4 regions of the uncultured Exiguobacterium sp. genome follow, and region 2 is predicted to be linked to each of the others. Evidence: riboswitches for the same ligand, from Rfam matches in the RefSeq annotation. Region 2 holds a riboswitch; each other region holds the start of a gene.

Region 1 (8,065 bases), on a different contig from region 2:
GTGTCCGAGTGCCTTGATGATTTCTTGACCAGAAAAGGTGATACTGCCTTGATCGCCATAGAGTTCCGAAATCACATTGTTTGCAATCGTATGGACATGCAGGGAACAACCGGCGTCCGTTCGATTGAACACCTCGACATGGAGCAATGTCTCAGCGGAAGGACGCCCGGATTGCTCACCGATCAATTGACCGGTCGCATCGACATGAACGAAGTCGTCAGGAGTCGTCTGCCGTTTATCTTTTCCGCTTGCCGTCACAAGGAATTCAACCGGGACACCGGACGTCCGAATGGCGAGATTGCCACTCGTACCAGGGAACCAATCGCGCGCCGCAAGCTCTTGTTTGATGGCGCGTAGCTCTTCATACCGTCGCATGAATGTCATGTTGTCACCTCCGCTCGTGTTAAATCATGAACGATATCGTGGAACGTCTCAAACGGTGTATAGGCGATATCGTTCTCTTCACACAACGTGATCAGATAATCACGGGCATAGACACGATCCGCTTGTTTTGCGAGTTCGAAGTCCGTCACCGAGTCGCCGATGACGATGATGACGTCACCGTCTTTACGTAGTGTCCGAGCAACGGACGTTTTACAACAGCCGCATCCGTTCGTGCAATGGGCATCGCAGACGTTTGGCCAATCGATATGGACGAATGGACCACTGAAATCAGCAACGTTACAGTAAATCTGTTCTTGTTCAAGGAATGGCGCTAAGATCGGTTCGACGAAAAAGTCCATTCCACCGCTGACGATCGAAAAATCGATGCCTTGACGACGACTGTACTGCAGTAACTCCGAAAATCCGTCGCGAATGACCGCACGCTCCAACAAAAAGTCAAGATAGGCTGTTTTTCCGTCAGACGGCAGAAGTGCGAACATTTGCCCGACACCACTCTGAATCGATAACGTCCGGTCGAGTACGCCGCGTTTCAACGGTTCGAAGTCACGCGCTGGCGCAAATGCCTGCATGAGCGCGATGATATTATCCTGTGTCGTCACCGTACCGTCGAAGTCACAAAGAATCCGTACGGTCATGACTTGATCCCCCAAGCGTCGAGGGCAATCTGTAATTCTTCATGACGAGAGGCTGCCGCCGATAGGGATTCAGTTGCGAGTGCTGCATCGAGTGCCTGACGGAAAGCGATGACACCAGCCGCAGCACCTTGCGGATGACCATGTACGCCGCCACCGGCGTTGATGACGGAATCGATGCCGAAGTCCCGTACGAGTTGAGCGACGAGTCCAGGATGAATACCGGCTGAAGGAACCGGGAAGATCGATTTCGTCTGACCGAGACGAGTCGCTTCGACTGCGATGCCACGGGCGACATCCTTTGGCAAAGCGACATTGCCGTAAGGAGACGGGAATAGCGTCAAGTCTGCTCCAGCAGCACGCGGTAATGTGCCGAGTAAAACAGGGGCCGCGACTCCGTGATTCGGGCTAGCAATCAACGCACCGCTATATGCTGGATGATTGAAGATCGGAACGTTGATTTCCGGATCACTCGCCAGTTCGCGTAAGACGTCGAGTCCGTATGTGAAGGTATTCAGCAAGAAAGCAGTCGCTCCAGCGTCAATCAATCGTTTGGCTTGATCCTTGAGCGTAAAGACGGGACCGCTGAGTGTGATCGCATATAACGCACGTTTACCAGTCCGGTGGAAGTGAGCATCGATGACCTCACGTCCGATTCGTGCCCGGTCAATCGTCGGTGTTAACGGATTGTCGTATAGGATCTCATCGTCTTTGACGAGATCAATCCCACCAGCGAGTTGTCCTTCGAGTTGATCACGAAGAAACGATAAATCGCGTCCGATGATTCCTTTGAAGATGCTCATTAACAATGGGCGATCTTCGACACCAATCAAGGAACGGACCCCTTCAATCCCGAATTTCGCACCTGGAAAGTCCGACGTAAATGTATCGGGTAGTAGCAATTCCGTTAATTTGATTTCACCGTCGAGTGAGAGTTTCCCGAAGACGGTCGTCAGAATCGCAGAAAAGTCGCGCGACACGTTATGTTCCGGATAACGAATCGTGATATATCCTTTGCCATCGCGCTCTTCGGTATGTACGACTTCCCCTTTGAACGAGGCGAGTTGTTGTTGTTCGAGATGATTCAGTTCCGTCCAAGAACCGACTGTCAGACCAAGCGCGAGTTGTTCAGCGCGCTGCTCGAGTCGATCACGGGCAGTCAATTGATAAGTAGCAGTGATATAAGCCATGTCTTTCCTCCTTCAACAAAAAAATGGTCTCTCGTCAGCGACAAGAGACCATGAATGATTCGAACGTGGACTCTTATCTGTCAGCTTAGTAGCTGCAAGAATTAGCACCGTGCCAAAAGGTCGGTTGCTGCGACATCGTAGGGCTTGTCCCTCCGTCTGCTCTTGATAAGAATTGGATGAAATTGTGAAATCTAATTGCAATTTTTACATGGGAATCGTCACTTGTCAAACTATTTTTAGAAAATTTATTTTTTTGAAAATACTCTTTCTATAGATGACTTAAAAATGATGTCCGTTTCTGCTTGATTTCGATTTGACAGCGAGGAAGTCGATTGCGTAAGATTCAAATCAATATCACACACGACAACTACATACGACTCTTATCGCGAGTTGGCAGAGGGAATTGGCCCGATGACGCCGCAGCAACCGACCACTAGGCACGGTGCTACATCCAACAGACGTTTCGTCTGAGAGATAAGAGGACGCAGTGACTTTCCTGCGCCTCTTTTCGATGACGAAAAGAGGCGCTTTTTCGTGTATCACATAGGGGGAAACTGAGATGACATACAAAGCATTTACAGAACAGGACGCGATTGATCGTGTTCGAACATTAGGACTGATCGGCGACGGAGCCGTCGAAGCAGAAGAGATTGGCGACGGCAACCTCAACCTCGTGTTTCGGATTCGAGAAGGTGAACATCGATTGATTCTAAAACAAGCACTCCCGTATGCAAAAGTCGTCGGTGAGAGCTGGCCGTTATCGCTCGAACGGGCGTGGATCGAGCAATCCGCACTCCGTGAATTCGCACGGCATGCCGTACCGTTCGTGCCACGTGTTTTTCATGCCAGTCATGAAGAGGCGTATACGGTCATGGAAGATCTTTCACATCTGACGATCGTTCGAAGCGGTTTACTTGCAGGTGAACAGTATCCGTTGCTTGCGGAACATATCGGTTCTTATCTCGCTCGGACGTTATTCCATACATCGGACTTTGCACTTGGTCCGGTTGAAAAGAAACGTGTCGCCCGAACGTACTACAATCCAGACTTGTGCGACATTACGGAAAAATTAATCTTCACGGATCCGTTCCATGACGCGGAGACGAACGAGATTGAAGCCGGACTCGAAGGAGAGGTGGCACGTCTATGGGCAGACGATGAGTTGAAACGCGAAGTCGCAAAACTCGAAGCGCTCTTTATCACGAAAGGCGACGCCTTATTGCATGGCGATTTACATACAGGCAGCATCTTCGCCTCGGCGACGGAAACGAAAGTCATCGATCCAGAATTCGCCTTTTATGGTCCATTCGGATTCGATGTCGGGCAGTTCATTGCGCATCTATTCTTCGCGGCATATCCAGATTACCCGGCACTCCGTGATGCCCGAATCAAGGACATCGATACGTTCTGGCTGACGTTCGCTTCAACGTTCCGTGCCTTATGGGAACGGGAAGCCGTCGAACCGTTCCAGGCATCAGGACTCGTCGATGATGTACTGAGTACGATCTTGCAGGATGCCCTTGGCTTTGCCGGTTGCGAATTGATTCGGCGGACGATCGGTCTTGCACCGGTCGCTGATTTAGAATCAATCAATTCAACGACGGAACGCTTAGAGCGGAAACGTCACGCCCTCCGTCTAGGAGCAGCGTTAATCAAACGCCGTACAGAATGCCGGACATTCGATGATTTAAGAAACTTTGATGTAACGGAGGAACTTAGCCGATGAGTACATTCGTTCAAAGTATCCGTTACGAAGACCGTGTCTTGACGATTCTCGATCAGACACGTCTACCGCAGGAAGAACACTATGAAGTCATTACCGATCTCGCACAAGCAGTCGAGGCGATCAAACAACTGCGCGTTCGGGGTGCACCTGCGATCAGCTTATTTGGGGGATTCGTGCTTGTTCAGGAAGCGTACCGGTTTGAAGCAGAACTACCGATCTACAAGCAAGCCTTGCTTGAGACATCGGCGACGTTACTCGCGACACGACCGACGGCCGTCAACTTGCGAAATGTCCTTGATCAACTGAATCCAATCATTCGAGACGGGACGTCGGTAGAAGAGATTCGCGAACGGCTCGAGCAGCGGACGATTGCCTTATATGATCAAGATGCTCAGACGTCACGTCAAATCGGGATTCATGCGTTGGAATTGTTCCAGTCAGGCAACCGGATCCTCACGATTTGTAATGCTGGATCGATTGCGACCGCTGCTTATGGAACGGCACTCGCGCCGTTTTATATTGCAAAAGAGCGTGGTATCGAATTGTCTGTTTTTGCAAGTGAGACGCGTCCGTTACTGCAGGGGGCACGACTGACGACCTGGGAACTGCAACGTGCCGGTATCGATGTCACATTGATCACAGACAACATGGTCGCCCATACGCTGAAGGAAAAACAGATCGACGCGATCATCGTTGGTGCCGACCGGATTACACGAAACGGAGATACAGCGAACAAGATCGGAACGTTCCAATTGGCATTGCTCGCGCAAGCCTTCGGTATTCCGTTTTACGTCGCAGCACCACTCTCGACATTTGACTTCTCGCTCGTTTCCGGTGAAGCGATTGAAATCGAAGAGCGTGATCCGCTGGAAGTGACGGCAATCCAAGGTGTCGCGACAGCACCAACGGGAGTCGCTGTCTTCAATCCGGCGTTTGATGTCACACCACACACATTGATTACGGGCATCATCACAGAACTTGGTGTCATCACGCAACCGAATGAAGAAACGATCGAACAATTAACAGGGCTTCACCCCCTCGGATAAGGAGATATGTCATGAAAAAACTAGCTTATGCTGTCCTGGCACCAGCCTTTTTGCTGGCGGCTTGTGCGAATGGAGAAGCCACGACGACGAAGGTCGTCAAGGATGTACCAAAAGGGGTTCAGTCAGACGTCAAGATCGCCGTCATCCGCAACCTAGCATCGGACGACCATACGAAACAATTCCTTGATGGCGCACGAAGTGAAGGCGAAGCGCTCGGCTTTAAAGTCAGCACGTTCATCTCGGAAGGTAACGACGTCAAGTTCAAGGAGCTTGTCGCACAAGCGATTCAACAAGATTATGATGGGCTCATCATCTCGCACGGTAAGGAAGACTACGCCTATGACATGATCAAACCGGCGGTCGATAAAGGACTGAAGGTCGTGACGTTCGATACGGTCACGAAGAAAAAAGGAACGGCGTTAAAAGGTGTGACGGAAACATTCCAAAACGATCATCAACTCGCGAAGCTATCGCTCGATGAAGTGACGAAGGTGACGGACAAAAAACCGGTCCGTGTCATCAAACTGTGGTTCGGACCAGGTTTTGCCCCACTCGATCGTCGTCAAGAAATCTATAAGACGTACGAAGCAGACGGCAAAATCAAAACGCTTGAGACGGTTGGACCGACAAACTTCCAAGATGTCCAAGGGGATATCGCGACGAAGATGAATGCGATTCTCGCGAAGTATCCGAAAGGAAGCATTGATGCGGTTTGGGGAGCTTGGGACGAAGTCGCAAAAGGGGCTTATAAATCGCTCAAGGATAATAAACGTCAAGAAATCCCGCTGATCTCGATCGATGTCTCGAATCAGGATATCAACCTGATGCGTGAAAAGGACAGCAACTGGGTCTCGACGAGTGCAGTTGATCCATTCTTAATTGGACAGACAGATATGCGATTACTTGCCAAGAAAATCGCTGGCGAGAAGACACCGGATAGTTTTGATCTCGACGCGAAACTCGTGGAGCAGAAGGCGTTGAAGCAGGATACGACGATGTACAATCTCGATACGATCATCAAAGGATGGAGTACATCGGAAAAATTCAATGAACCGTGGATGGACCGGTTGCGTGACGTCCATAAAAAACAATGACGTCTACCAATCATCACTTGAAGATGACTCGGATTTCACTGGCGTTTCCAGGAGTGCAAGCCTTAAAACAGGTCTCGTTTGAAGTGAAATCCGGTGAAATCCACGCGCTTGTCGGTGCGAATGGTGCCGGTAAGTCGACGTTGATGAAAGTTTTATCCGGAGCGGAAACGGCGGATGAAGGAACGATCCGCCTAGACGGGAAAGAGTTGTCCATCACATCACCGCGTGATGCGAAACAGATTGGGATCGATCTCGTCCAACAAGAGGTCGATGTGGCGCTTGTTCCGTATTTGACGGTCGCTGAGAATATTTGCCTCGATCTGTTGACGGACGGAACGATGACCGGGTTCGTATCGCAACGCCGTTACATACAGCGTGCCAAGGAGGCGTTAGCGACGTTACAGGCGGATATTTCCGTTAAGACACGTGTAAAGGAGTTGCGGCTTGCTGAAAAGCAACTCGTGTTGATTGCCCGCGCCCTCGTCCAGGAACGTCGTTTTTTGATTTTGGATGAACCGACGGCACCGCTCAGTCAGGCGGAAACGAGCCATCTCTTTTCAGTCGTGCGTCGTTTAGCCGAACGAGGACTTGGGATTATCTTCATCTCGCATCGCCTCCAGGAACTATATGAGATTTGCGATTCCATCTCGATCATGCGCGACGGTCAACTCATCTCGCGACATGCCCTGACGGACATCGCGAAAGAAGCTGTCGTTGAGCAGATGCTCGGACGTCAGCTTACGACTGTCGCCAAAACGTCAAGAGCAAACGCGACAAATGTACTGACGGTCAAGAGTGCGACGAATGCGGACGTCCGCGATATCACCTTGACGGTTCAAGCAGGGGAAGTCGTTGGGATCGCAGGACTTGTCGGTGCCGGTAAAACTGAGTTGTGTAAAGCGTTGTTCGGCGATCGTCCGTTTCAAGAAGGGGAGGTTCAGATAGGTGGAGTGACGCGTCGTCTTCGCAATCCACAAGCGGCGATTCAAGCGGGAATCGGTCTCGTTCCGGAAGAACGGCGAAAAGAAGGAATTCTTGTTGCCGATTCTGTCGCAGAAAACCTGACAGCAGCGGCAGCTCATGATTTCGTCAACCGCTGGGGGCTGATGGATCGTCGCAAAGAAGCCGATCAGGCATCGCAATGGGTCAAGGAGCTGGGCATTAAAGTGACAGACGTGAAACAGGAAGTAGGTCAACTATCCGGTGGGAATCAACAAAAAGTCGCCATCGGAAAATGGTTACTGACCGATGTTTCTGTACTCGTCTTGGACGAACCGACAAAAGGTGTCGACGTCGGAGCCAAACAAGATATCTATCGTCTGATTGACGGACTCGCGCAACAACAAAAAGGGATTCTTTACGCGACGAGTGAGTGGGATGAACTTTTGACCGTCACGGACCGAATCTACGTCATGTTCGATGGACGAATCGTTCATGAAACGAAGACGGCGGACACATCAGAAGAAACCTTGTTGTGGTATGCGACAGGAGGAGGGCAACGATGAATGAGGTAGTATCAAAACAAACGAACCGAGGGAAGGGTTTACGTCCTGTCCTCGGATTCTTGAACGACTGGGGGATCGTCCTCGCGATCCTTGCCCTCGTCCTGTTTTTTGCGACGACGGCTCCAACGTTTCTACAAGGGACGAATTTGATCAATATTTTACGAAGTATCTCAATCGTGACGATCATCGCGATCGGCTTGACCGTTTCTTTGACGGTCAATGGATTTGATTTATCGGTCGGATCGACCGCGACGCTTGCGAGTTCTTTCGTCGTCTCGTTCTTCGTCTGGTACAGTCTACCGCTCGGTGTCTCGATTGGTTTAGCACTTCTCTTATCTCTTAGCGTTGCTCTGGTGAACATCTTACTCATCGTCTGGTTTAAGATTCCGGATTTGTTTGCGACGCTTGCGACGATGTTCATCGTCGAAGGTGTCGCGATGACGTATACCGGTGGCGGTTCAATCAGT
Region 2 (8,065 bases):
ACCCGTTTCGTACCGGACGTCACGGATCCAATGATCCCGAATGAACCGATTTCTGGATTTCCTTGTCCATTGATCGTGAAAGAGGGAAATTTCGTTGCAGAATCTTTTACGCTATGGCTGACTAATACTTGATTTTGCTGAATCTGAAGACCAATCGGCAGTCCTGATGCTACTCGGTACATATCTGCATTGATTGCCGTTACGACACGTCCCCCACTCGCTGTCACGCGACTGACTTGAGAAGGCAAGGACTCTGTTGCTAATACACGATCTCTTCCTTTCGTTGTCACCCAGTAGTTCCCAGCATCTGGCTGAATCGTTATATGTCGAAATAACTGTGGGGTTCCCGAGAGTGTTTCTGATTTCGTCGTATAGGTGACACCTTTTGAAATCGTTTCTGCCTGTATGGGACCAACAGATTGAAAAAGACAAAAAGATGTTAATAAAATACAAATTTTCTTGAACATGTTCCACCTCCGTTATATATTATGCCTTTTTTAGTAAATAAATGACATAATAAATTTAGAAGAGGTTTATTTTTATTCGGAACAGGTATAGAAAACAGTTAAACGATTCTTTTATTTTGTAAGAAGAAACACATGAATTCATACATGATGTAGGAGGCACTTTCCATGACTGTATCTTTATTTATCGATGTTGCGTGCAAGACAGGGGAATCTCCCGTCTACGACGCGAAAACGAAACGTTTCTACTTTGTCGATATTCCGAATCAATTGCTTTTTTCATATGATCTCGTCACTGAAGCACTTAAACCGTATACGTTACCAAGTGCCATCACATCGATTGCCTTGACGGATGCGCCAGATTTATTACGTGTAACGTCAGCACACGGCTTCGGTACATTTGATCTCAAGGAAGGACATCTGTCTCTTGAGCATCAATTGTCCCTACCAGATTCTGACCGTATGAATGACGGAAAGCTCGATCCGACCGGACAATATGTCGCCGGTAGCATTAATGAAGAAGACGGTAAGACGGCTGGACTGTTCCGTCTACGTCATGACGGTTCCATTGATGTCTTACATGAAGACTTGACGAACTCTAACGGGCTCGTCTGGTCAGAAGATGGCAAGACGCTCTATCATATCGATACACCGACGAAAAAAGTCTATGCCTTCGATTATGATCCGGACGCGCTACTTTCGAATAAACGCGTCGCCGTTGATCTCGAAGAAGAAGAAGGATTCCCGGATGGTATGACGCAGGATGCTGAAGGTCATGCTTGGATCGCGCATTACGCCGGATCATGCATCACACGCTGGAATCTCTCGACAGGCGAAAAACTAGCACATGTCGATTTTCCCGTCTCGAATCCGACCTGTCCGATTTTGTATGAAGATCGGTTACTCGTCACGACAGCTGCTGATGGGGATGAGACACCACACGCCGGCGCTGTCTTCGTCGTCACATTTGAATGATTAGCAAAGGAGGGATCATCTTTTTAGAGGTGATGCCTCCTTTTCCACACAATTCGTCTAGACGCATCTAAAAAAACAGACGATACTAAAGAAGAAGACTATTCATTTTTTGAAGGAGTGAAGCCGATGCGTGTCACGATCATCGAACGTTTACATCAACTGCAGACGACCCCATCCTTTTTCCCGGTCAATTGCTACCTGTTTGAAGAAGCAGACAGTTTAACATTGATTGATGCCGGACTCGGAATCAACGCAAAGGCGCTTTATCACTACATCCGTAAACAAGAAAAACCGCTCGGTGCGATCATCCTGACACACGCTCATGCCGATCATGTCGGATCACTCGACTTCCTTGCGAATGCCTTTCCTCTTGCCCAAGTCTGCATCAGTTACCGTGATGCTGCATTGCTCAGCGGGGATGAGACGCTACGCGAAGGCGAAACGACACCTTTAAAAGGCGGTATTCCGAAAAACATCAAAACACGTCCGGATCGATTGCTCGAAAGTGGTCAACAAGTCGGTAGTCTCAGCGTTATCGCCTCACCTGGACATACGCCCGGTTCGATTTCGCTTTGGCATGAAGGGAGCCGGACGTTGATTGCCGGAGATGCTTTTCAGACACAAGGAGGGCTCGCCGTCTCCGGTGACGTCCGATGGCAATTCCCGTTCCCGGCACTTGCGACATGGGATCCGGATGTTGCCCTTCGCTCCGCTGATCAATTGACGGAACTGTCTCCGGATATCCTTGCCGTCGGACATGGTCCGCTTATCCTTGGACCGAGTTACGAGATGCGCCAAGCCGTCGATCGATTCGCGCAAGTCTTACAAACGAAAAAATTATCACCTTTCAAGTAACCTATCCACACGAAAACATCCACGGACGTATTTTCCGACACGTCCGTGGATGTTTTTTCCTTCAAACCGCTCTATTCTGTTCTGTAACACCATAACGATAAACACGTGCTTCATAGGGACGTAATTCATCCGGGGTATCCCGGTAGTTCGATACGAGTAACTTTTCCTTCGGTAAGATAAAGGCGGTCTGCATCGGTTCGTCGTATACGTTGAGGACGATCCGCCAGACTTCTCCTTCTAGTTCCCGTTCATAAATATAGAGATACGGATCATGCAGTGCCAGGTCTCGGTACGTACCGTAGACCATGATTGGATGATCCTTGCGCATCTGAATCAACGTCCGGTAAAAAGCAAGTACGGACGATGGATCTGCTTCTGCTTGTGCGACATTGATGTCCGTATAATTCGGATTGACGGCTAACCACGGTTTTCCACTCGTAAAGCCTGCCGCATGCGTATCGTCCCATTGCATCGGCGTGCGGGAGTTATCACGGGCGAGTAACTGCATTGACGAGAGTACGACCTCCGGGTCCTCGCCACCAGCGACGCGCTCTTCGTATCGATTTCGAAAGGCGACATCTTGATAGAGCGATGGATCTGAGAAACGAATCCCCGTCATCCCGATCTCTTCTCCTTGATACACGTAAGGAATGCCCGGTAACGTATGCAACATCAAACCGAGTAGTTTCGCGCTCTCGACGCGGTATCGTTCACTGCCGAAGCGCGTCACTTGCCGTGTATGATCATGGTTGTTGAGAAACTGTGAATTGACACCTAATGGGTATAAGACATCATACCAGCGTTTTTGAATCTCCTTGAATCGTAAGAGATCCATCGCCTCCATATCGTCCGCGATCTCGAAATGAAACAGCGTCCGAAGTTCGTTCCGTTCTTCACTGACATATAACAGCCCGTCTTCTGGACCGACGAACGGAATCTCACCGACTGTGAACAAGTCCTTCTCGGCAAGGACGTTCGCATGCATCTCCTGCAGGAAGTCATGTACGCCGGGCTGATTCCCGAGATACGATAAATCAAACGGATTGACGACATCCTCAAGCGTCCGTTTTTTAATCAAATTGATGACATCCATCCGGAAGCCGTCAATCCCTTGAGCAATCCACCAGTTCATCATATCGTAGATCGCTTGCCTCACAGCTGGGTGCTCCCAGTTCAAGTCCGGTTGTTCTTTCGCAAAAGAATGGAAATAATACTGCCCGCGTTCTTCACTCCACGTCCACGGGCTTGATGCAAAGTACGAGCGCCAATTGTTCGGTGGCGTCCCTTTCGTGCCGTCTTTCCAGATGTACCAATCATCCTTGTCATTAATCCGGTCCCGCGACTGGCGGAACCAGTCATGCTGGTCACTCGTGTGATTGACGACTAAATCAAGTATGATTTTCAATCCACGGGCGTGAGCCGCCGTAATCAATTCCTGTAAATCCCCCATCGTCCCGGCCTTATCCATGATCGTGTAATAATCGGCAATATCATAGCCGTTATCAACGTCCGGGGAACGATAACACGGATTCAACCAGACAACATCGACACCAAGCGAAGCGATATAATCAAGTTTTTCGATGACACCTCGCAAATCACCGATTCCGTCCCCATTCGAATCCTTAAAACTACGCCAGTAAACTTGATAGACGACTGCCTCTTTCCAGCTAGCTCGCTTCATCTCCTCACTCCTCTCCCTAACTCTTTATTCCCGCTCCACTTGTCTGTACCTGTTAATTCAATAATTTTTTTGAATTTCGAAAAAGTTCTTTTCTTTTGACTGAATATTCGTTATCCTTGACGACAATACCACGAAGGAGGCATTCACCCATGAAACATTTCGCTCCATCCATCGCTATCGATCGGCTTCCTGCTCCCGTCTTCGCTGAGCTTGCGAACCGGATTGGTGCTGTAAAAGCAGCCGGACACGATGTCATCACACTGGGTCAAGGAACACCCGACCAGACGACACCTGTACATATTCTCGACGCCTTAAAACAGGCGATCGATGAGCCAACAAACCTTCAATATCCACCGTTTCGTGGACATGATTTTCTAAAACAAGCCGTCGCAAGCTTTTATGCGAACGAATTCGGCGTCACGATCGATCCGGCAACGGAAGTCGCGATTCTTCTCGGTAGTAAAGCCGGAATCGTCGCCTTACCGCAAACAATCGTCAACCCTGGAGAAGGTGTCATCGTCCCGGATCCAGGATATCCGGATTATCTGTCTGGTGCTGCACTTGCTGGCGCATTTCCGATTACGCTTCCGTTGCTTGAGAAAAACGGCTTCTTACCCGATTATGACTTGCTTGATACAACGGACGTCGAGCGTGCCCGGATGTTGTTTCTCAACTACCCGAGTAATCCGACGGGTGCGACCGCGACAGCAGAAGCCTTCGAACAGACGGTCGCTTTCGCCGATGCCCATGATATTTGCGTCGTCCATGACTTAGCCTACGGTGGCATCAGTTTCGATGGTCCAACGCGAAGCTTTCTGCAGACGGAAGGGGCAAAAGACGTCGGAATCGAGCTATTCTCACTCTCGAAACGCTTCAATATGTCCGGCTTCCGGATCGCCTTCGCAATTGGAAATCCGTCTGTCATCTCAAGCATCGAGACGTACCAAGAACATCTCTACGTCAGTGCCTTCACACCGATTCAACATGCGGCGACCGTCGCTCTGACGAGTGATCAGACATGTGTCCATGAGTTAAGTAGCTTATATGAAACACGACGCGATGCGTTGTTCGCAAAACTCGATGCGATCGGCTGGAGTGGACCACGTCCAGGCGGTTCCTTCTTCGTCTGGCTTCCAGTTCCTGAAGGTTACACGTCTCAAAGCTTCACCGATCATCTACTTGACGAAGCACACGTCGCCGTGACCCCGGGATCCTTCTTCGGTGAATACGGTGAAGGCTACGTCCGGATCAGCTTGATTGCTGACGTCGAACGTCTAGAAGAGGCCGTCGACCGAATCGGAACACTCAGTCTGTTCCGGACACCCGTTGCGGAATAATTCTGAAAAAACATTTGACAGATGGGAATCATTTCCGTTAAAGTAAGTCCCAACAGTATAACTACTTATCGAGAGCGACCGAGGGATTAGGCCCAACGACGTCCGGCAACCACCTATTAGGAACGGTGCCACATCCTACAGAATGATTTTCATTCTGAGAGATAAGTTACGAAATCTTACACTTTCGTCGCTTTTTTCTGGTTGCTCTGCTACTAGGAAAAAGCGACTTTTTTTGTATGAGGAGATGAGCGGATGATTGAATTCAAACACATTACAAAACGGTTCGTCCGAGACCGGACCCCGATTTTTGCATTACGGGATGTCGATTTAACGATCCAAAAAGGAGAAATCTTCGGGATCATCGGTGAGTCCGGTGCCGGTAAAAGTACATTGCTTCGTCTCATCAACGGGCTTGAGCATCCGACACAAGGAACCGTCAAGGTCGACGGTGTCTCGCTCGGCGGGATGCCAAAATCGGAACTACGTCAACTTCGCTTGCGGACAGGAATGATCTTTCAGCATTTTCAACTGATCCAATCGCGCAACGTCGCGGATAATATCGCTTTTGCGCTCAAGGCGGCTGGTGTCAAACGCGCAGATTTTCCGGAGCGAATTCGCGAACTCGTCTCACTCGTCGGCCTTGAAGGATTTGAGACGAACTTCCCGAGCCAATTAAGCGGTGGTCAGAAACAGCGCGTCGGGATTGCCCGGGCACTCGCGAATGATCCGACCGTCCTGTTATGTGACGAAGCAACCTCTGCCCTTGACCCCGTTACGACACTACAGATCCTTGAACTGTTGAAGGATTTGAATGAACGACTCGGATTGACGATCGTCCTCATCACGCATGAGATTGATGTCGTCAAACAGATTTGTCATCGTGTCGCGGTCATGTCGCAAGGAGAGGTCGTCGAAGTCGCCTCTACTTATGACTTGTTCAGCCAAGCCAAACATCCGGTCACACAACATTATGTCGACACGGCATTACAAATCGAGCTACCGGAACGCATCTTACAGGCAACACCGGGTAAGATCATCCGCTTGCAATTTACGGGCGAGAAGACCGGTGAGAGTACATTATCGGAAGCAATCCGCCGTTACGATATTTCAGTCAGCATCTTGCACGGCAAGGTCGACTATATTCAAGACGTCGCCTTCGGTGTTCTGATCGTCAGCTTGACGGGATCTCCTGATCAAATCGCTCCTGCCCTCGACTGGCTCGCGACGGAACTTCATGCTCTCGAGGTGATTCAGGATGTGGCTTGATCGTATTCAAACGATGTTACCCGAGTTGTTGAAGGCGCTCGGTGAGACGGCATGGATGGTCGGAATTTCACTTGCTTTTGCATTGGTCATCGGGATTCCGCTCGGGATTCTCTTGTTCGTCACCGATCGCGGTTTATTCTTTCAAAACCTTGCCGTCCGACGTGTCCTTGACTTCGTCGTCAACATCGTCCGGTCCTTACCGTTCATCATCTTGCTTGTTGCCCTTATTCCATTAACGAAGTTCTTACTCGATAATACGATTGGTCCGACGGCTGCATCCGTCAGCCTCAGTGTCGCAGCGATTCCGTTTCTTGCACGACTCGTCGAGACGTCACTACGTGAAATTCCGCCCGGTTTGATTGAAGCAGCGGAAGCCTGCGGGGCGAAACCCTTGCGGATCATCGTCAGCGTCCTTTTACCGGAAGCACTTCCCGGCATCATTCAAGGCATCACGCTAACGACGATCAGTCTGATTGGCTTCTCGGCAATGGCTGGGATCGTCGGCGGCGGTGGTGTCGGTGACCTCGCGATCCGTTTCGGCTACTATCGCTATGATAATTTCATCATGATCGTGACAATCGTCGTCCTCATCGTCATCGTCCAAAGCATTCAAGCACTTGGGAATCAACTGGCGCGAAAAACAGATAAACGCTAATCATACATACAAAGGGAGAGTAGAATTATGAAAAAACGATATGCCTTTTTAGCAACAGCCTTACTCGGTGCAGGAGTCCTCGCAGGATGCGGAGATAGCAGCGCTGATGAAAAAGACAAGACGATTAAGATCGGTGCGACAAGCGGTCCGTATAGCGATATGGTCAAACAAGCGATTCAACCACAACTCGAAAAGAAAGGCTATAAAGTCGAAATCGTCGAATTCAGCGATTACATCCAACCGAACATCGCCCTCGGTAGCGGAAACATCGACGCCAACTTGTTCCAACACTCGATCTATCTCAAGACGTTCTCTAAAGAAAAGAACCTCGACTTAAAAGGACTCATCACGGTTCCGACAGCACCGATGGGACTATACAGCAAGACAGCGAAGACGCTTGACGACGTCAAGACAGGTGCTGAAGTTGCAACGCCGAATGATCCGACGAACCAAGCACGGGCACTGAACTTGCTTGCGGAACAAGGGTGGATTGAACTCAAGCCGGACGCTGATCCACTGACCGTTTCAGAAAAAGATATCGTCAAGAATCCGAAGAAACTCGTCATCAAACCACTCGAAGCGGCTCAACTGCCACGCGCCGTCGAAAGTGTCGATATCTCAGCCGTTCCAGGAAACTTCGCACTTGCTGCGAAATTCGACTTACTCGATGCGTTAGCGCTTGAGACGATGGACGAACAATACCGTAACCTCGTCGCTGTCCAAACGAAAGATGCGGACAAGCAAGTCGCAAAAGACTTAAAAGCAGCCGTCGAATCGGACGCTTTCAATACAGTCATCGAAAAATCATTCAAAGGCTTCAGCAAGCCTGAAT
Region 3 (8,065 bases), 190 kb from region 2:
CGTAAGCGTGAGTTGATGTTCAAGATTTTAAAAGCACAGGCTGAATCGACTGGTCTGTATTTCCTCGAAGGGGTACTCGAAGTCATCCCTGGTAATCCACAAATGCAAAACGATGGTGGCTTCGGCTTCCTTCGTCCTATCAATTATTCCCAATCCTCTGAAGATATCTATATCGCCGCTTCTCAAATCCGACGCTTTAACTTACGTAATGGTGATGTCGTCACAGGAAAAGTCCGTCCTCCAAAGGAAAATGAACGGTTCCAAGGATTGCTGAGTGTGGAAGCCGTCAACGGTGAAGCACCGGATACAGCCCGTAATCGTCTGTTCTTCCCGGCACTGACGCCGATTTATCCGGATCGCTTGATGCGTCTTGAGACAGAACCGCGTCATTTATCGGTTCGTGTCATGGATATGATCGCACCGGTCGGATTTGGACAACGCGGTTTGATCGTCGCACCACCCAAAGCAGGGAAGACGTCACTACTTAAAGAGATCGCGAATTCAATCCAGGAGAACCACCCAGACGTTGAGCTGATCATTCTCTTGATCGATGAGCGACCAGAGGAAGTAACGGACATCGAGCGTTCGGTCCCGGGAGCAGACGTCGTCAGTTCGACGTTCGACGAAACACCGGATAACCACGTCCGGATTTCTGAGCTTGTCCTTGAGCGGGCGATGCGACTCGTCGAACACAAGAAGGATGTCGTCATTTTGATGGATTCGATCACGCGTCTAACACGGGCTTATAACTTAACGGTGCCTCAAAGTGGGCGGACGCTTTCGGGGGGGATCGATCCAGCTGCGTTCCACAAACCAAAACGGTTCTTTGGTGCGGCGCGAAACATTGAACATGGTGGCAGTTTGACGATTCTTGCGACGGCACTCGTCGAGACGGGATCGCGCATGGATGACGTTATCTATGAGGAGTTCAAAGGAACAGGAAACATGGAGCTACATCTCGATCGTAAGCTGTCAGAACGCCGGATCTTCCCGGCGATCGACATTCGCAAATCGGGTACAAGAAAGGAAGAACTCTTGCTTCCGAAAGAGCAGCTTGATGCGCTTTGGGCGATTCGCCGGACGATGACCGAGTCGAATGAGTTCGTCGATACGTTCCTGCGTAAGATTCGCGATACGAAAAATAATGAAGAATTTTTCGTTGAACTCGAGAAAGAACAGAAGAAGACGGTTCGACGCGCGCCGGCTAAACCGCGTACCGTCAAGAAGGAAACGACGACGGAAAAATAACTATTGCGACGCGTAAAAAAATCGTTTAGTATAGGAAGGTAACTTACTCTGGCTCAGCAAATGGACCAGGGCGGAAGGAGAGAAATCAACCATGAAACAAGGAATTCACCCTAACTACAACAAAGTAGTATTTATGGATTCAACGACTGAGTACAAATTCTTAAGCGGTTCTACTCGTTCTTCGAACGAAACGATCACTTGGGAAGATGGTAACGAGTACCCACTCATCCGTGTGGATGTGTCTTCAGACTCGCACCCATTCTACACAGGTCGTCAAAAGTTCAACGCGGCAGATGGTCGTGTCGATCGCTTCAACAAAAAATACGGCCGCAAGTAATCACTTGCCGGTTCTTAAAAAACAGCCTGCCTCCTTTACGGAAGCAGGCTGTTTTTGTATAGGCTGAATTGCGAACGATACGCAAGATACGTCTTCAAGACGAATGAGAAAGCAATTCCACCAACAATCCCAATCAAGTACGGCAGGATATCCGGATGCGCCAAGATGTAGTCGACGATTTTATGGAACGAGATATGACGACCGACGAAGTAACCGGCGCCTAAAAATACGCTGATCCAAATCAAGGCACCTGTATACGCATAGCTCGCAAAAACGCGAAACGGCATTTTTGAGACACCCGCAAAAAAAGCAGAGAGCTGACGAAGACCCGGTATGTAGTAACCGATGATCAAGACCGACTTTCCGTAACGACGAAATCCGGCTTCAGCGGAGAGAATATGTTTTTCTGAGATGCGCATTTTCGGTCCGACGCGATGCAGTAGAGGCATCCCGAGTTTTAAACCAAGTACATAACTGATTGTCATTCCGATGCAACTTCCGGCATAAGCGGCAAGAATCGTACCGAGGAGCGGTAGATTGCCTTGATGCATCCAAAATCCGGACAAAACGAGTAGGGTCTCATCAGGAACCGGTAATCCCACGATACCACCTGCGAGAAGAACGGAGAGACCAAGCGCACCATATTGGTGCAGGATGTCGTGTAAGAGATGATGAATCGGGGACACCTTCTTTCGTGAGAATCTTCTTCTTCAGTGTACAGGAAATAGGGGACACTTGGAATGAAAGGACAAAAATTCTAGGGAAAGAAAAAATGAATTTTGATTTCCGGAAGTCAACCCTTTTTCTCGATACCGTTTCGAGCTATACTCGTTAAAGTGACTATTTTTAGAGGACGGTGTCGGACGATGATGCATGTAATAAATCAGTACGGCTGGATCGAAGTAATTTGTGGCAGTATGTTTTCCGGGAAATCGGAAGAGTTGATTCGTCGTGTCAGACGGGCGCAGTACGGCAAACTGCCTGTTCAAGTATTCAAGCCGGCAATCGACGACCGGTACCATGAAGAACATGTCGTTTCTCATGTAGGTAACTCCGTCGTAGCCATCCCGATGGCGACGAGTCGAGACCTTTATGCGGCAGTAGCAGAAGAGACACAAATCGTTGGCATTGATGAAGTTCAATTCTTTGATGATGAGATCGTACAAGTCATCGAAGCACTCGCACAAGACGGAAAACGCGTCATTTGTGCAGGGCTCGATCAGGACTTCCGAGCAGAGCCATTCGGTAAGATGCCGGAATTACTGGCACGGGCAGAATTTGTGACGAAACTACAGGCAATCTGTCTTTCGTGTGGTGATCCGGCTTCTCGGACACAACGGTTGATTGATGGGAAACCAGCGAACTACGATGATCCGATCATCCTAGTCGGAGCGTCGGAATCGTATGAGCCACGGTGCCGCCATTGCCATGAAGTGCCTGGAAAACCGAAGCCGCTCCAATCGGTGCAACACCAAGAAAATTAAAAAAAGACGTACCGATGATGGTCGTCCTTTGATGTAACAGCTATTCGATTCTAAGTGAAGACGAATAGCTGCTTTTTTATTATCCTGTTTCCTGTGAGAACCGGCTCGAGCGTTCGATGAAGCGGATCGATTCACGGACGATCAGATCCTGGTCATGATCGAGTGTCGCGACGTGATACGAGTTGAGTAAACAGTAGCTTCGTTTATCATTTGTTCCGATGTGCTGATGCAGATAATCCGAGCTCGACGGCGGAACGACGTGATCGGTCGCTGAGTAAAGAATCAAGGTCGGTAGAAGGATCGATCCCAAGCGTCCTTTCGTTTCATCCATCAAGCGGACGAGTTCGAATGCACAACGGCTCGGAACGAGGTCATAGATGATTTCGAAGGCAGACCGTTTGATATCCGGTGCCCCTTCCGGTAAATACTGTGGCCCGTCCTCGAACGAGAGTGATTCATAGGACGGAACGGAGAGTGCAGCATTGATTGTAATGATGCCGGCGAACGGAATCCCGTCAGCAGCGAGTGACAGCGCAAGCGTCGCACCCATTGATTGGCCGATAACGAAAACTTGATCGCATGTTTCTTGTAGACGTGCATAGCCGTCTTGCAGGCTTTGTTTCCAACATCGAGCAGTCGATTGTTCGAACTCGCGGACGTTCGTTCCGTGGCCACGTAAGCGCGGGGCATAGACGGTAAAACCTTCAGCAGCAAATGCCTCACCGACGTCTCGAACACTTTGCGGTGTGGCATTAAAACCATGACAGATCAGAATACCGATCGGTCCACCTTGAAGATAAAATGCTTCGGCACCAGTCAATACAGGATAGTTCATCATTACTCTTTTTCCTCCATTCATGAAAAAAACTCGTCGACGTCACTGCTTGGACGCCCACGAGTTTTTCACCGTATCATCCAAAGCCGCGCTTTGCTGGTCGGAGCACCTTACAGATTGCAGGTTGCCGTGAAGTCATAGAGCCAGGTCTCTCGTTCACTCTTGATAAATATCATATTGGAATTGTCGGATTAATCATTGAAACGATGGTAGCACGTTCGAAAATGACTTGTCAAATCGTTATTGACGAATCATGATCCGTTCAGTAAGCTAACTCATAACTTGTTGATCCATCGATATGCGCCAAATGGATTATTTTTGCAAAGTTGGTTGACTTTTAAAGTTCCGACCCGTAATGTAAAAATTAGTTTTACGACATAAGCAACAACGCAACAACACACATACGAATTTCATACCGCAATACTTATCCAGAGAGGTGGAGGGACTGGCCCTACGAAACCTCGGCAACAGACTCATTATGAGCACTGTGCCAATTCCATCAGACAGATGTCTGAGAGATGAGTGGAGTGGATTCTGCCACTGTGCGGATCCAGGTCTCTTCTTGTTTCTCAAGAAGGGACCTTTTTTGTTGAATGAAGGGGGAAAACGGAATGATTGCATTTCATCAAGTCAAAAAAACGTACGTCACGAAAGATCAGACGATCGCAGCGCTCGATGGTGTCGACCTGACGATCGAAAAAGGCGAAATCTTTGGTGTCATTGGCTTTAGCGGTGCCGGGAAAAGTTCACTGCTCCGCTGTGTCAATCTGTTAGAACGACCGACGTCAGGGACGGTGACGGTTGATGGGGAAGATTTAACGCAACTGTCTCCGAAAAAATTGCGTCAAGCAAAACAACGGATCGGGATGATCTTTCAGCACTTCAATCTATTAAATGCGAACACGGTCTTTACAAATGTCGCAAAACCACTCGTTCTTGCAGGCGTCAAGAAAGATGAGATTCGACGCCGGGTGATGGAGTTGCTCGAATTCGTCGATCTCGCGGACAAGGCGGATCATTATCCAGATCAATTGTCGGGTGGGCAGAAACAGCGCATTGGTATCGCCCGGGCACTCGCGACGCAACCTTCCGTCCTCTTATGTGACGAAGCGACGTCAGCGCTTGATCCCCAGACGACGCATCATATTCTCCAGTTATTAAAACGGATCAACGCGGAGTACGGGATCACGATTCTCTTGATCACCCACGAGATGGGTGTCATCCGGGAGATTTGCGATCGTGTCGCCGTCATCGAAGCTGGGAAACTGATCGAGTCAGGAACGGTCTTTGATGTCTTTTCAAACCCGCAGACCGAGACGGCAAAAAACTTTGTTCGGTCTGTCATGCATGACGAGATTCCAGCATCGATTCGCCAGCTGATCGAGTCGCGTGCGCATCCGATCTATAAGATTCACTTCCTCGGACATCACACCGGACAACCACTCTTATCGCAAGTCGCAAAACGCTTTGACGTCGATGTTAATATCCTGCACGGGAGCATCACAGAGTTGCAGGAGACACCGTTTGGCACTCTGCTCGTAGAATTAATCGGTGAGACGACAGAAGTGAAACGTGCCTTACACTACATCGATCAGGCACAGGTAACCGTTGAGGAGGTGCTCGCTGATGCTAGTTAACTACAGTGATATTTGGACAGCATTTTTGCAGACGATGACGATGGTATCCGTTTCGCTCTTGTTCTCGACCTTGATTGGCTTACCGCTTGGTATCCTGCTTGTCGTGACGCGAAAAGGAGCATTGCTTGAAAATGTCCCGTTGTTTACGTTCTTCAACAGTATCGTCAATATCTTCCGCTCGATTCCGTTCATCATCTTACTCGTCGCGATCATCCCGTTGACGCGCTTGATCGTCCAGACGTCGATTGGAACCGAAGCCGCCATCGTCCCGCTCGTCTTTTATGCCGCACCGTACATGGCACGTTTGATTGAGAGTTCTTTACTCGAAGTCGATAAAGGCGTTCTTGAAGCAGCAGAAGCGATGGGCGCGACACCGTTTCAAACGATTTTCCGCTTCCTCCTACCGGAAGCACTCGGTTCACTCATCCTGAACTTAACGATCGCGACGGTCGGCTTGATCGGGGCGTCGGCGATGGCAGGCGCCATCGGTGGTGGCGGTTTGGGTGACTTAGCAATTACTTACGGTTATCAACGATTCGATACGAAAGTCATGATCATCACGGTTGGAATTCTCGTCATCTTAGTTCAAGGCTTACAGACGACAGGCAACATCGTCGCACGAAAAATCAGAAGACATTAATCAAGGGAGCGATTCAGCCATGAAAAAAGCAGTAGCAATTGGAGCAACATTAACAACAATTTTATTTGCCGGATGCGCAGCATCAGGAGAAGACGAAAAGACGATTAAGCTCGGTGTCAGCGGTTCGGACACACAAGTTTGGGATTATGTCGCGAAAAAAGCAGAGAAGGAGGGCATCAAAATCGAGCTCGTCAAGTTCTCCGATTATGTCCAACCGAACATGGCGCTGGCTGAAGGCGAAATTGACGCCAATTCCTTCCAGACGATTTCTTACTTCAACGCTTTCAAGAAAGAACATAACTTGAAGCTATCGCCGATCGCGACGACTGTCATCGCACCGATGGGCATTTACTCAGATAAATACAAGGACGTCAAAGACATTCCGGTTGGTGGAAAAATTGCCGTTCCGAACGAAGCGACGAACATGGGGCGCGCCCTCTTGTTACTACAAGAAGCCGGTCTGATCAAGTTACCGGACGACTTCGACGGCAACGGTTCGCTCGATAAGATCGTCGAGAATCCGAAGAAGCTGAAAATCGTTCCGATCGTCGCTGGACAGACACCACGCGTCTTACCGGATGTCGCGGCATCAATCATCAACAATGGCATTGCCGTTGACGCTGGCTTCAACCCAATCAAAGACTCGATCGTTCATGAGAACGAGACAGCAAAACCATACATCAACATCATCGCAACACGGACAGAAGACAAGAATAAAAAAGAACTGAAAAAGATCGCGTCGCTGTATCAACAAAAAGATGTCGCGGCCTTCATCAAAAAAGAATACAAAGGCAGTACGATCCCGACGTTCGTTCCACTAAGCGACATCGGCGAATAATTTCAAAAGGAGAGTGGATAGCATGACGACACCAGTACGCACGACATGGGTAGAGACGATTGAACAAGATATCGAACAAAAACGGGAATCGTATCTTGAGACGAGTCATCGGATTCATGCGACGCCAGAAATCGGGAACGAGGAATTCTTTGCTTCGCGGCTCCATGCGGAGCGTCTGACGGCAGAGGGCTTTACGGTAGAACTTGGCGTCGCGGGGCACGAGACCGCATTCTTTGCGAAAAAATCGAGCGACCGACCAGGCGCGACGATTGCCTTTCTTGCTGAGTATGATGCGTTGCCAGGCATCGGTCACGCATGCGGTCATAATATCATCGGCACGACGAGTGTCGCGGCAGCGATCGCGCTCAGTAAAGTGCTCGATGAAGTTGGCGGGAGTGTCGTTGTCCTTGGAACTCCAGCCGAAGAAGGTGGACCGAACGGCAGTGCGAAAGGTAGTTTCGTCAAACATCAGTTGCTCGAAGGAATTGATGCAGCCTTGATGGTCCATCCATCGGGACAAACACGGATCACGGGTTCTTCCCTTGCGGTCGATCCACTCGACTTTGCCTTTACCGGTCGTCCGGCTCACGCCGCAGCGTCACCGGAAGAAGGCATCAATGCCCTTGATGCTGTCATCCAACTCTTCAACGGCATCAATGCCTTACGTCAGCAATTACCAGACGATGTCCGAATCCACGGCATCATCACGCATGGAGGCGATGCGCCGAATATCATTCCGGAATACGCAAAAGCACGTTTCTTCATCCGGGCGACGACACGGGAACGGCTGAATGCCGTCACGGAAAAAGTCAAAGCCGTTGCCCAAGGCGCGGCACTTGCGACCGGGGCGACGCTTGACGTCATCGCTTTCCAAAATGAAGTCGACAATCTCGTCTTCAACCGGACGTTCGACCGACTGTTCCAAGAAGAAGCGGAGGCGCTCGGTGAAAAAGTCCACTTAGACGAACGACCGGGTCTTGGTTCAACGGATGCCGGTAACATCAGTCAAGTCATTCCGACGATTCATCCGTATATCAAGATTGGTC
Region 4 (8,065 bases), on a different contig from region 2:
ATTGCTTTCCACGCTTCGATATAGCCTTCGACCGGCCAGTGGATCAGGTAGAGGTCAAGATAATCTGTTTCGAGACGTTCGAGCGATTCTGCGAATGCTTCCTTCGTCCGACCGGCACGAATATCATCGTTCCAGACTTTTGACGTTAAGAAGAGATCCTCACGTTTCACGCCGCTTTCCTTGATTCCTTTTGCGACACCGCGCTCGTTTTTGTAGACAGCAGCTGTATCGATGTGACGATAGCCGACACGTAGTGCTTCAGCGACAGCAGCTGGTGCTTCTGTTTCTTCGTCTACTTGCCAGACACCGAATCCGATTTGGGGAATCGTAATACCGTTTGAAAGTTTTGCGTATTGCATGTGTTACTCCTCCTCATAAAACGTAGTTTAGATTTGCTTGTTTAGTTTAGCACGAACGAGCATAGCCGTCCGTTTCTATGCTCATGAAGAGATAGGATATGAGGTAAAATAGAAGCGTAATAAAATCTGAATGCCTGTCCAAAAAAGGAGGATAACAGATGGCTCAAAAGAATAAAAAGCTATCAAAGGGAGCTTGGCTTAGTATTAGTGCCTTGCTGGTCACACAAGCAGTGAGTCTATTTTTTAGTGCACGAAAGTCAGGACGTAATCCGTGGGTCTGGGGAGGCGCTGGACTCCTTCAGTTTCCACTTCCGGCAATCGCCTATTTAATCTTAGAACGACAAGCAAAGCAGAAAAAATAATGAAACAGGTCCAATCGTCGACGCGATTGGACCTGTTTTTATGGTTAAGAAGAAATTTTTTCTTGTTTCGTCGAAGTCTTCTTCATCCGTGGCAATCCGAAGAAGATAGCAATCGATCCACAGACGAAGAGCAGGAACGGATAGAACAGATACGGAATCAGTTCCGGCGAAGCCGTCTTCGTCAACTCTGCTGCAATCAAGAGTTGTGCCCCATACGGAATGATACCTTGAATACCGCAAGAGAAGATATCAAGAATACTCGCTGATTTCTTACGATCGATTTCATACGTATCGGCGATTTCAGCCGCGAGTGGTCCAGCGACGAGAATCGAGATTGTATTGTTCGCCGTTGCGAGGTTCGTCGCGCTGACGAGTGCCGCCATACTGAATTCGGCACCACGACGCTGTGAAATCTTGCGCGTCAACGTCTCTTTCAAGTAGGCGATTCCACCGTTGAACGTGATCAAACTGACGAGACCACCCATGAGGAGCGTCAAAATCGAAATCTCTGCCATGCCCATCATTCCTTTTGACATCGAAAGGACGAACCCACTTAAACCGAAGCTACCGTCAATCATACCGATGATGCCAGTGAGCAATGTACCACCGACGAGAACGAGGATGACATTGACACCAAATAATGCAAGGACGATGACAGCGAGATATGGAATCAATTTGTAGAACTCGAATGCTTTAGCCGTTACCGCATCGCCAGAACCAGAAACGAACGCGAGTAAGATGACAGTCAAGATGGCAGCCGGTAGGACGATCATGAAGTTCGTCCGGAATTTATCACGCATGTTCGTTTTTTGCGTCCGGACGGCGGCAATCGTCGTATCTGAGATGAACGACAGGTTATCGCCGAACATCGAACCCCCAACGACTGACGCTGCTGCGATTGCGACGTTGATGCCTGTTGCTTCATGAATACCGAAGGCGATCGGTGCGAGCGCAGCAATCGTTCCAGTCGAAGTTCCCATTGCCATCGAGATGAAGGCAGCGATGACGAACAGACCGCTCATCAGGAGTGACGGAGGTAGGAACGTTAAGGCAGCATTGACGGTTGCATCAATCGCACCGATCGCTTCCGCCGTTCCAGAGAACGTACCGGCTAATAAGAAGATGAAGACCATAATCATGATGTCGGGATTTCCGGCACCTGTTGCAATTCGTTCGACCGTTTGATTAATGGATCCTTTTGTCGTGATTGCAGCAAAGATCAAAGCGATCAATGCGGCGATAAGAATCGGAAATTTGTAAAAGTCGTCATAGAAGATCCCGGCTCCGATGAAGAGGACTAGGAATACGACGAGAGGAAGCAGCGCCCATTTGTTAGGCGTGATCGTTTCATTCATTGTTGACACCTCGTTTCTCAAAGATACAAAAAAAGACCCCTTCGCAAGAAAGAAGGAGGTCTTTATGAAATAAAGACGCTCTTCTTATCTCTCAAGCTTTCGCTTGCTGGATTTGGCACAGTACGAATCAAATCGTCCGCTGCCGAAACATCATTGGGCCAGTCCCTCCGTTTCTCGCGATAAAAAGAAGTCATTCAATTGTTGTAAAACACGTTTCTTACCGTATCGCATTGAGTAACGCGTGTCAACTGTACTTTACTGAAGTGCCTTTTTCAATGTTTGGACGTTTTCTTCCATCAAATTGAAATAAGAGCTGTTTTGTTGAGCTTTCGTGACCGACTCTAGATTATGAATCGTCACGGATTCAGCTCCGATTTCTTTTTGGATGACACGTGCGACCTTTGGTGAGACCGTTTCTTCGAACGCGACGTATTTCAAATCATGCATCCGTGCTTCTTTCACTAAAGCAGCCAATTGTTTTTGCGACGGTTCATCGGAAGGGGATATACCCGCGATTGGCAGTTGTGTGAAACCATATCGTTCTGCGAGGTAACCGTAAGCCGCATGCGTAACGAGAAGTTCTTTTTTCGATCCATCAGCGACCGCTTGTTTGAACTCTTCATCGAGTGCGTCAGCTTGTTGATCGAACGCTTTTAAGTTTTTTTCGAATGTTGTTTTGTCTTTTGGTACTTCTTTTGATAGAGCACTTGTAATCGAACGTGCCATTGCTTTTGCGTTGACAGGGTCGAGCCAGACGTGTGGATCGTATTTTCCGTGGTCATGCCCCTCTTCTTCATGCGTATGTTCATCCGTTGTATGATCATCGTGCCCTTCTTCTTCATGTGCATGAAGTGTAGCATTAGATTCTAGTAAGTTGACGTCCTTACTCGTCTCGACGAAGCGGACATCCGTGCCATTTAGACTCTCCTGGATTTTTTTCGAATACGGCTCGAGCGTCGTACCGGTTAAGAGGAACAAGTCGCCCTTAGCAATCTCAGTGAGTTGTTTTGACGTCGGCTCGTAAGAGTGGGGATCTGCTCCAGGTGGAACGATCATCTTGACGTCGACTTGATCACCACCGATTTCGCGGGCAATAGCAGCCGTCGCGAACGTCGATGCATAGATTTCTGTCTTTTTCTCATCTGAAGTCGATGAATTGGTGTTCGATCCACAAGCTGCGAGGATACTAGCGCTCGCGAATGCGACCGTTAAAGCAGGAACGATTTTCTTCATTATATGTTACCTCCGTTATTAAAACGTAATTATTCCGATTTGGACTTTTTCACTATAGCGGAACGCTGAAGAAGCGTCAAGTACGAATACCGAGACGTTCGACTTCTTTTAAAACGGGGTAAAAGATAACAAAGTGAAGAAACTGGCACGTCTTTTGGAGGTGATCAAGTGAAACGTGAAACTGCATGGCTAATGGGGGGAGCTGCATTACTAACGACAGCAGCTGCGGGAGCAAGTATCTGGAATAATTACGGTGCATTACTTCGGTGGACTGAACCCGCCTTGCCAATCACAGAAAAGCAACTCGCACCGCGGACACTCCTCTATAAACAAGTGGGAGACCGTGACTTACAACTCGATCTCTACTATCCGCCGGGGGAAGGACCGTTTCCGGTCGCCATCTACGCACACGGTGGCGCGTTCGTTCGAGGAGAGCGTGAAGACATGTTCTGTTTTAGCCCGATCGTTGATCGCTTGCTTGAACTTGGGGTTGCTGTCTGTAGTATCGATTATCGTCTGTTCGAAGAAGGTAGTTATTTTCCGGATAACCTCGAAGATGTAAGAGATGCATTATGTTTTTTGAACAAGAAAGCGGAGGAACTTCGCATTTTAAGAGGACGGATGATGGTATGGGGAGACTCAGCCGGAGCTGCACTCATGCTGACGACGGCACTTGCCCCATCTGCTTTCGTTGGGGAGCGCGATGAGCGACATATGCCATTGATCAGTGGTGTCATCGCCTTATATCCACCGACGAATTTTTTGTTGTTTAATTTCATCCAGACGTGGATTGCCCACATCAAGTTCTACAAAGGGGGGCGGGAAGAATGGCGCAAGTTGATGACGCACGTCTCACCTGTCACACACCTATCATCGGATGCCCCACCAATCATGCTCCTGCATGGCAAAAAAGACCCAATCGTCCCATTTTCCCAAGCCCTACATTTCGTTGAAAAAGGAGCCGATGTCGGAGCGGATGTTCGTTTGTTCTCTTTTCCGAATGGTACGCATTCACTTGCCAGTTTCGCTCAAACAGAAAATCCATTAAAAATTGAACGGTTACTTGATCGCATCGAGCAATTTACTTGTCAGGTGCTGTTACTGCCACCTCGGCAACTTCCGGATGAAAAACATGATACAATCAGTCATATTTCTTGAATGAAGGAGACAGAGACATGACTGAAATTTGTTTAGTGCGACATGGTCAGACCGATTGGAACTTAAATGAGCGGATCCAAGGAAGAGAAGATATCCCGTTGAATGCAACAGGAAAAAGACAAGCGGAACTCAGTGCCGCTTATCTAGCCGATGAGGAGTGGGATGTCTTGTTAGCAAGTCCATTGTCGCGTGCCGTTGAGACGGCAGAAATCATCGGTCGTGCTGTTGGTTTAACGATCACAGCGACCGATGACCGACTCGTCGAACGCGAATTCGGAGCCGCTTCCGGTGAACCGGTCGCAGCGATTTACGAAGCCGTTCAAGCGAACGATACGACACTTGTGCCAGGTCTTGAAACAGAACAAGCCATCCAGGATCGTGTATTCGAAGCATTACAGGAAGTGACACACACCTATGAGGGGAAACGAATCTTAATTGTCTGTCACTCGCATACGATCAAAGCAGCTTTATCGTCGATCGATGGGACATTCAGTTACCGGACACCTTTGAAAAATGCGTGTGCGAATTATATCCAATATACAGACCACTATACGATTGATCGAATCAATGTAGCGGATCACATCACGGATGAGGTCGAAAAACCTTAAGAAATCGGTGTTTCTGGATGTTCTGCTAGATACTGTTTAAATGTTTCTTTAGCGATGCTCGTGATATGCGCACCACGTTTTGACCGACGATCCTTGTATTCTTGGACGAGTTCCTCGCCGGCAAATCCATCCTCAACGACTTCACGTAAGATCGATTCGGATAAATCATTCTTCATCATGACCATCTTACCGGTGAAGACATACGAGACGTGTTCGCTTAAGGCAGTCCGTTCAAGAGGCGTGACGATCATTGCGGCAGGGTCATTATCGGGTCGTGAGATCGTGATTTCAATCAAAGCACGTAAATGTTTTGTGAACAATTCATCGACGATCGGCTGATCGCTCGAAGGGACGACGATTTCCGCGACCCATTGTGCTGTCTGTTCGGTACTGACCGTCAATCCGTCCTGAATGGCGACAGGAATTGTCGTATCACGTCCTGACTCGTCCATTAAAATGCGTAATGTGCATAATTTAAAGGTTTTCATGAAAAAATGCCCTCCCTTGATCGCTTACGATTTTTCTACAGTATACCGTGAGGAATGTGGGACGGGAAACTTTTCCTGACGAAATTCGTATGAACTATGTTTAAATAAGACTAGATACTACTAACAGGAGGATCGTTCATTATGCCGCAAGTACTCATTGGAATATTAGGAATCCTGGGTATCGTCCTACTTGCCCACCATATCATCATGTATTGGCATGCTGAACCGACAGACCGCCCGACGCTTGCTTATCGCATTGCGCTCCTGATTGCCTGTTTGCTACTCATTAGTGGAAGTGATCATTTAATCAGTATTTTTTACGCGGATTCCTTAGCTGAATTCGGTCAACGCATAACGTATATCGTCTTCATCGGAGGTGCGCTTGGTTTCGCGTGGTACTTTCGTAAGAAGATGGAACAAGCGCCAACAGAAATGACACCTGTCGGAAACGAAGCAGGATTAACATGATAAAAAGCGCCGTTTATCCTGAGGGAGGAAGAACGGCGCTTTTTGGCGTCTTATTTTAAACCACTTGCCAGACGGGTATCCCGAATCATGTCGAGTTTGAGCTTCCAGAGACGATCGCTGAATGTGACGGCATAAATCTCTGGCAACCGAAGGCGTTTGTACTCTTCCCACAGACGACCAATCTGCGTTTCATGGAAGTGACGGCTCTCTTCAATCGTTGGAACTGTATAGACTAGCTCTCCATCCTTGAAGATCGGTTCAAGCAAACGTTCGACCTTGAACTGCTCAACACGGTTACGGAACGATGGGTCCCGGACGTCGATGAGATCGACAGCTTCGAGTGTCGATGGATCTTCATCCATCAACGTTACGTAATCCCCTTTGAACTTATCCGTCACCGGGTCGATGATGCGATAGACTTCCTTGATGTGAGGTGTCGTCGTCTTGGCTTTTGACGATGACACTTTGATGACGGGTGCAAGCTCGCCGTCTACTTCACGCGCGACCAGTTTATAGACCATCCCAAGAGCAGGTTGTTCGTAGGCCGTGATACCGCGTGTCCCGACGAGGAACGTATTGGCTTGGGCACCTTGGATGCGCAAGTCTTGGATGACGTACTCATCGAGGTCCCCTGACAAGACGATATCGACTTCCGGAAAACCGGCTTCGTCAAGCATGTTGCGGGCACGTTTTGACAGGTAGGATAAGTCACCGGAATCAATCCGGATGCCGCGCAGTTTATGTCCTTTAGCTTGAAGTTCCTTCGCGACCGTGATGGCATTCGGAAGACCACTCTTGAGCGTGTCGTACGTATCGACGAGTAACGTCGCTTGATCTGGATAATGAGAAGCAAATGTCCGGAATGCCGTCAATTCGTCATCGTGGAATTGAATGTCGGCGTGCTCCATCGTTCCACCGCATGGAATGCCGAAATCACGTCCTGCTGAAGCAAGACTTGTGACGTCAAAACCAGCGAGGTACGAAGCACGCGTTCCGAAGTAAGCGGCATCGATGCCTTGCGCACGGCGGGCGCCAGCTTCGAGGAACTTCGCGCGGGGAGCCGATTGACGAATCCGTGCGTATTTTGTCGCGATCAGTGATTCGTGGTTCGCGATGTTCAAAATCGCTGTTTGCAAGAGCTTCGCTTCAAAAATGCGTGCCTCGATCCGAATCAGTGGTTCGTTCGGGAAGACGATCTCGCCTTCCTTGACACTTGAGATCGAGCCATTGAACTTGAACTGACGCAGTTCATCCTTGAACTCATCCGGGAAGCCAATCATCTCTTGCAAGTACGTGATGTCCTCTTCCGTGAAACGGAGTGTTTGGATATACTCGATGATATTTTCGAGACCCGCAAAAACGACGTAGCCCCCTTCGAACGGATTCGAACGGTAGTAAACATCAAAGACGGCACGTTCATTATGACGTCCTTCTTTCCAATAGATGTACATCCAACGCGGTAAGTATAGATCGGTATGGAGTGCAAGATTACGTTGTAACATGACGGACAGATCCCTTCTTATTCGCCGACGACTTCTGCGCCGATCGATTGTTTAAAGTGTGTAAGCGCCCACTCGTGACCCGTCGCGTTAAAGCTTGCGACCGCATCGGCATGGACGACGATACGATATCCAAGATTGTAGGCATCGACAGCTGTATGAAGGACACAAATGTCCGTACAGACGCCGACGAGGTGGACTTCGCGGATATCGCGTTCACGCAAGCGTAAATCAAGGTCCGTCCCGGCGAACGCACTATAACGCGTCTTATCGATGACGTGATCAGCGACACGTGCCATGGCTGCGACTTTCCCAAACAGATCACGTCCATGTGTCCCGCGAATATTATGCGGCGGGAAAAGGACGGTTTCCGGGTGGAACGTATCGCCTTCCTCGTGAATATCGTTGGCGATGACGACGTAATCCTCTGTTGAAAATTCCTCCATCAATGTAGCGATCCGTTCTTCAATCGCCTGTCCTGGTTTTCCACAAGTCAGCTTCCCTTCGTCAGCAACGAAGTCGATCGTGTAATCAA

The links. A riboswitch is a leader RNA that binds a small molecule or an ion and turns the genes downstream of it on or off. The one in region 2 is predicted to bind S-adenosylmethionine.
Positions count from the first base shown of each region.
Region 1: another riboswitch for S-adenosylmethionine. It lies ahead of mtnK (S-methyl-5-thioribose kinase); the one in region 2 lies ahead of ACHWTJ_RS03000 (methionine ABC transporter ATP-binding protein).
Region 3: another riboswitch for S-adenosylmethionine. It lies ahead of ACHWTJ_RS02220 (methionine ABC transporter ATP-binding protein); the one in region 2 lies ahead of ACHWTJ_RS03000 (methionine ABC transporter ATP-binding protein).
Region 4: another riboswitch for S-adenosylmethionine. It lies ahead of ACHWTJ_RS13820 (Na+/H+ antiporter NhaC family protein); the one in region 2 lies ahead of ACHWTJ_RS03000 (methionine ABC transporter ATP-binding protein).

Region 1 covers NZ_CAXYJR010000007.1:299,413-307,477, forward strand. The annotation lists gene ACHWTJ_RS15525 (methylthioribulose 1-phosphate dehydratase) at 1-384, opposite strand, end outside; gene ACHWTJ_RS15530 (2-hydroxy-3-keto-5-methylthiopentenyl-1-phosphate phosphatase) at 381-1,040, opposite strand; gene ACHWTJ_RS15535 (2,3-diketo-5-methylthiopentyl-1-phosphate enolase) at 1,037-2,227, opposite strand; SAM riboswitch class I at 2,298-2,399, opposite strand; SAM riboswitch class I at 2,605-2,708, shown strand; gene mtnK (S-methyl-5-thioribose kinase) at 2,787-3,953, shown strand; gene mtnA (S-methyl-5-thioribose-1-phosphate isomerase) at 3,950-4,999, shown strand; gene ACHWTJ_RS15550 (sugar ABC transporter substrate-binding protein) at 5,011-6,093, shown strand; gene ACHWTJ_RS15555 (sugar ABC transporter ATP-binding protein) at 6,090-7,598, shown strand; gene ACHWTJ_RS15560 (ABC transporter permease) at 7,595-8,065, shown strand, end outside.
Region 2 covers NZ_CAXYJR010000005.1:246,872-254,936, reverse strand. The annotation lists gene ACHWTJ_RS03025 (phosphodiester glycosidase family protein) at 1-467, opposite strand, end outside; gene ACHWTJ_RS03020 (SMP-30/gluconolactonase/LRE family protein) at 633-1,439, shown strand; gene ACHWTJ_RS03015 (MBL fold metallo-hydrolase) at 1,566-2,294, shown strand; gene ACHWTJ_RS03010 (alpha-glucosidase) at 2,356-3,975, opposite strand; gene ACHWTJ_RS03005 (aminotransferase class I/II-fold pyridoxal phosphate-dependent enzyme) at 4,125-5,312, shown strand; SAM riboswitch class I at 5,375-5,480, shown strand; gene ACHWTJ_RS03000 (methionine ABC transporter ATP-binding protein) at 5,565-6,578, shown strand; gene ACHWTJ_RS02995 (methionine ABC transporter permease) at 6,568-7,233, shown strand; gene ACHWTJ_RS02990 (MetQ/NlpA family ABC transporter substrate-binding protein) at 7,261-8,065, shown strand, end outside.
Region 3 covers NZ_CAXYJR010000005.1:59,970-68,034, forward strand. The annotation lists gene rho (transcription termination factor Rho) at 1-1,248, shown strand, start outside; gene ACHWTJ_RS02200 (type B 50S ribosomal protein L31) at 1,340-1,585, shown strand; gene ACHWTJ_RS02205 (DedA family protein) at 1,621-2,271, opposite strand; gene ACHWTJ_RS02210 (thymidine kinase) at 2,455-3,069, shown strand; gene ACHWTJ_RS02215 (alpha/beta hydrolase) at 3,149-3,907, opposite strand; SAM riboswitch class I at 3,975-4,076, opposite strand; SAM riboswitch class I at 4,326-4,429, shown strand; gene ACHWTJ_RS02220 (methionine ABC transporter ATP-binding protein) at 4,516-5,541, shown strand; gene ACHWTJ_RS02225 (methionine ABC transporter permease) at 5,531-6,181, shown strand; gene ACHWTJ_RS02230 (MetQ/NlpA family ABC transporter substrate-binding protein) at 6,201-7,019, shown strand; gene ACHWTJ_RS02235 (M20 family metallopeptidase) at 7,042-8,065, shown strand, end outside.
Region 4 covers NZ_CAXYJR010000006.1:148,247-156,311, forward strand. The annotation lists gene ACHWTJ_RS13810 (aldo/keto reductase) at 1-359, opposite strand, end outside; gene ACHWTJ_RS13815 (hypothetical protein) at 518-721, shown strand; gene ACHWTJ_RS13820 (Na+/H+ antiporter NhaC family protein) at 766-2,076, opposite strand; SAM riboswitch class I at 2,158-2,262, opposite strand; gene ACHWTJ_RS13825 (metal ABC transporter solute-binding protein, Zn/Mn family) at 2,332-3,309, opposite strand; gene ACHWTJ_RS13830 (alpha/beta hydrolase) at 3,478-4,467, shown strand; gene ACHWTJ_RS13835 (histidine phosphatase family protein) at 4,485-5,075, shown strand; gene ACHWTJ_RS13840 (YwpF family protein) at 5,072-5,563, opposite strand; gene ACHWTJ_RS13845 (hypothetical protein) at 5,705-6,031, shown strand; gene ACHWTJ_RS13850 (nicotinate phosphoribosyltransferase) at 6,082-7,533, opposite strand; gene ACHWTJ_RS13855 (cysteine hydrolase family protein) at 7,551-8,065, opposite strand, start outside.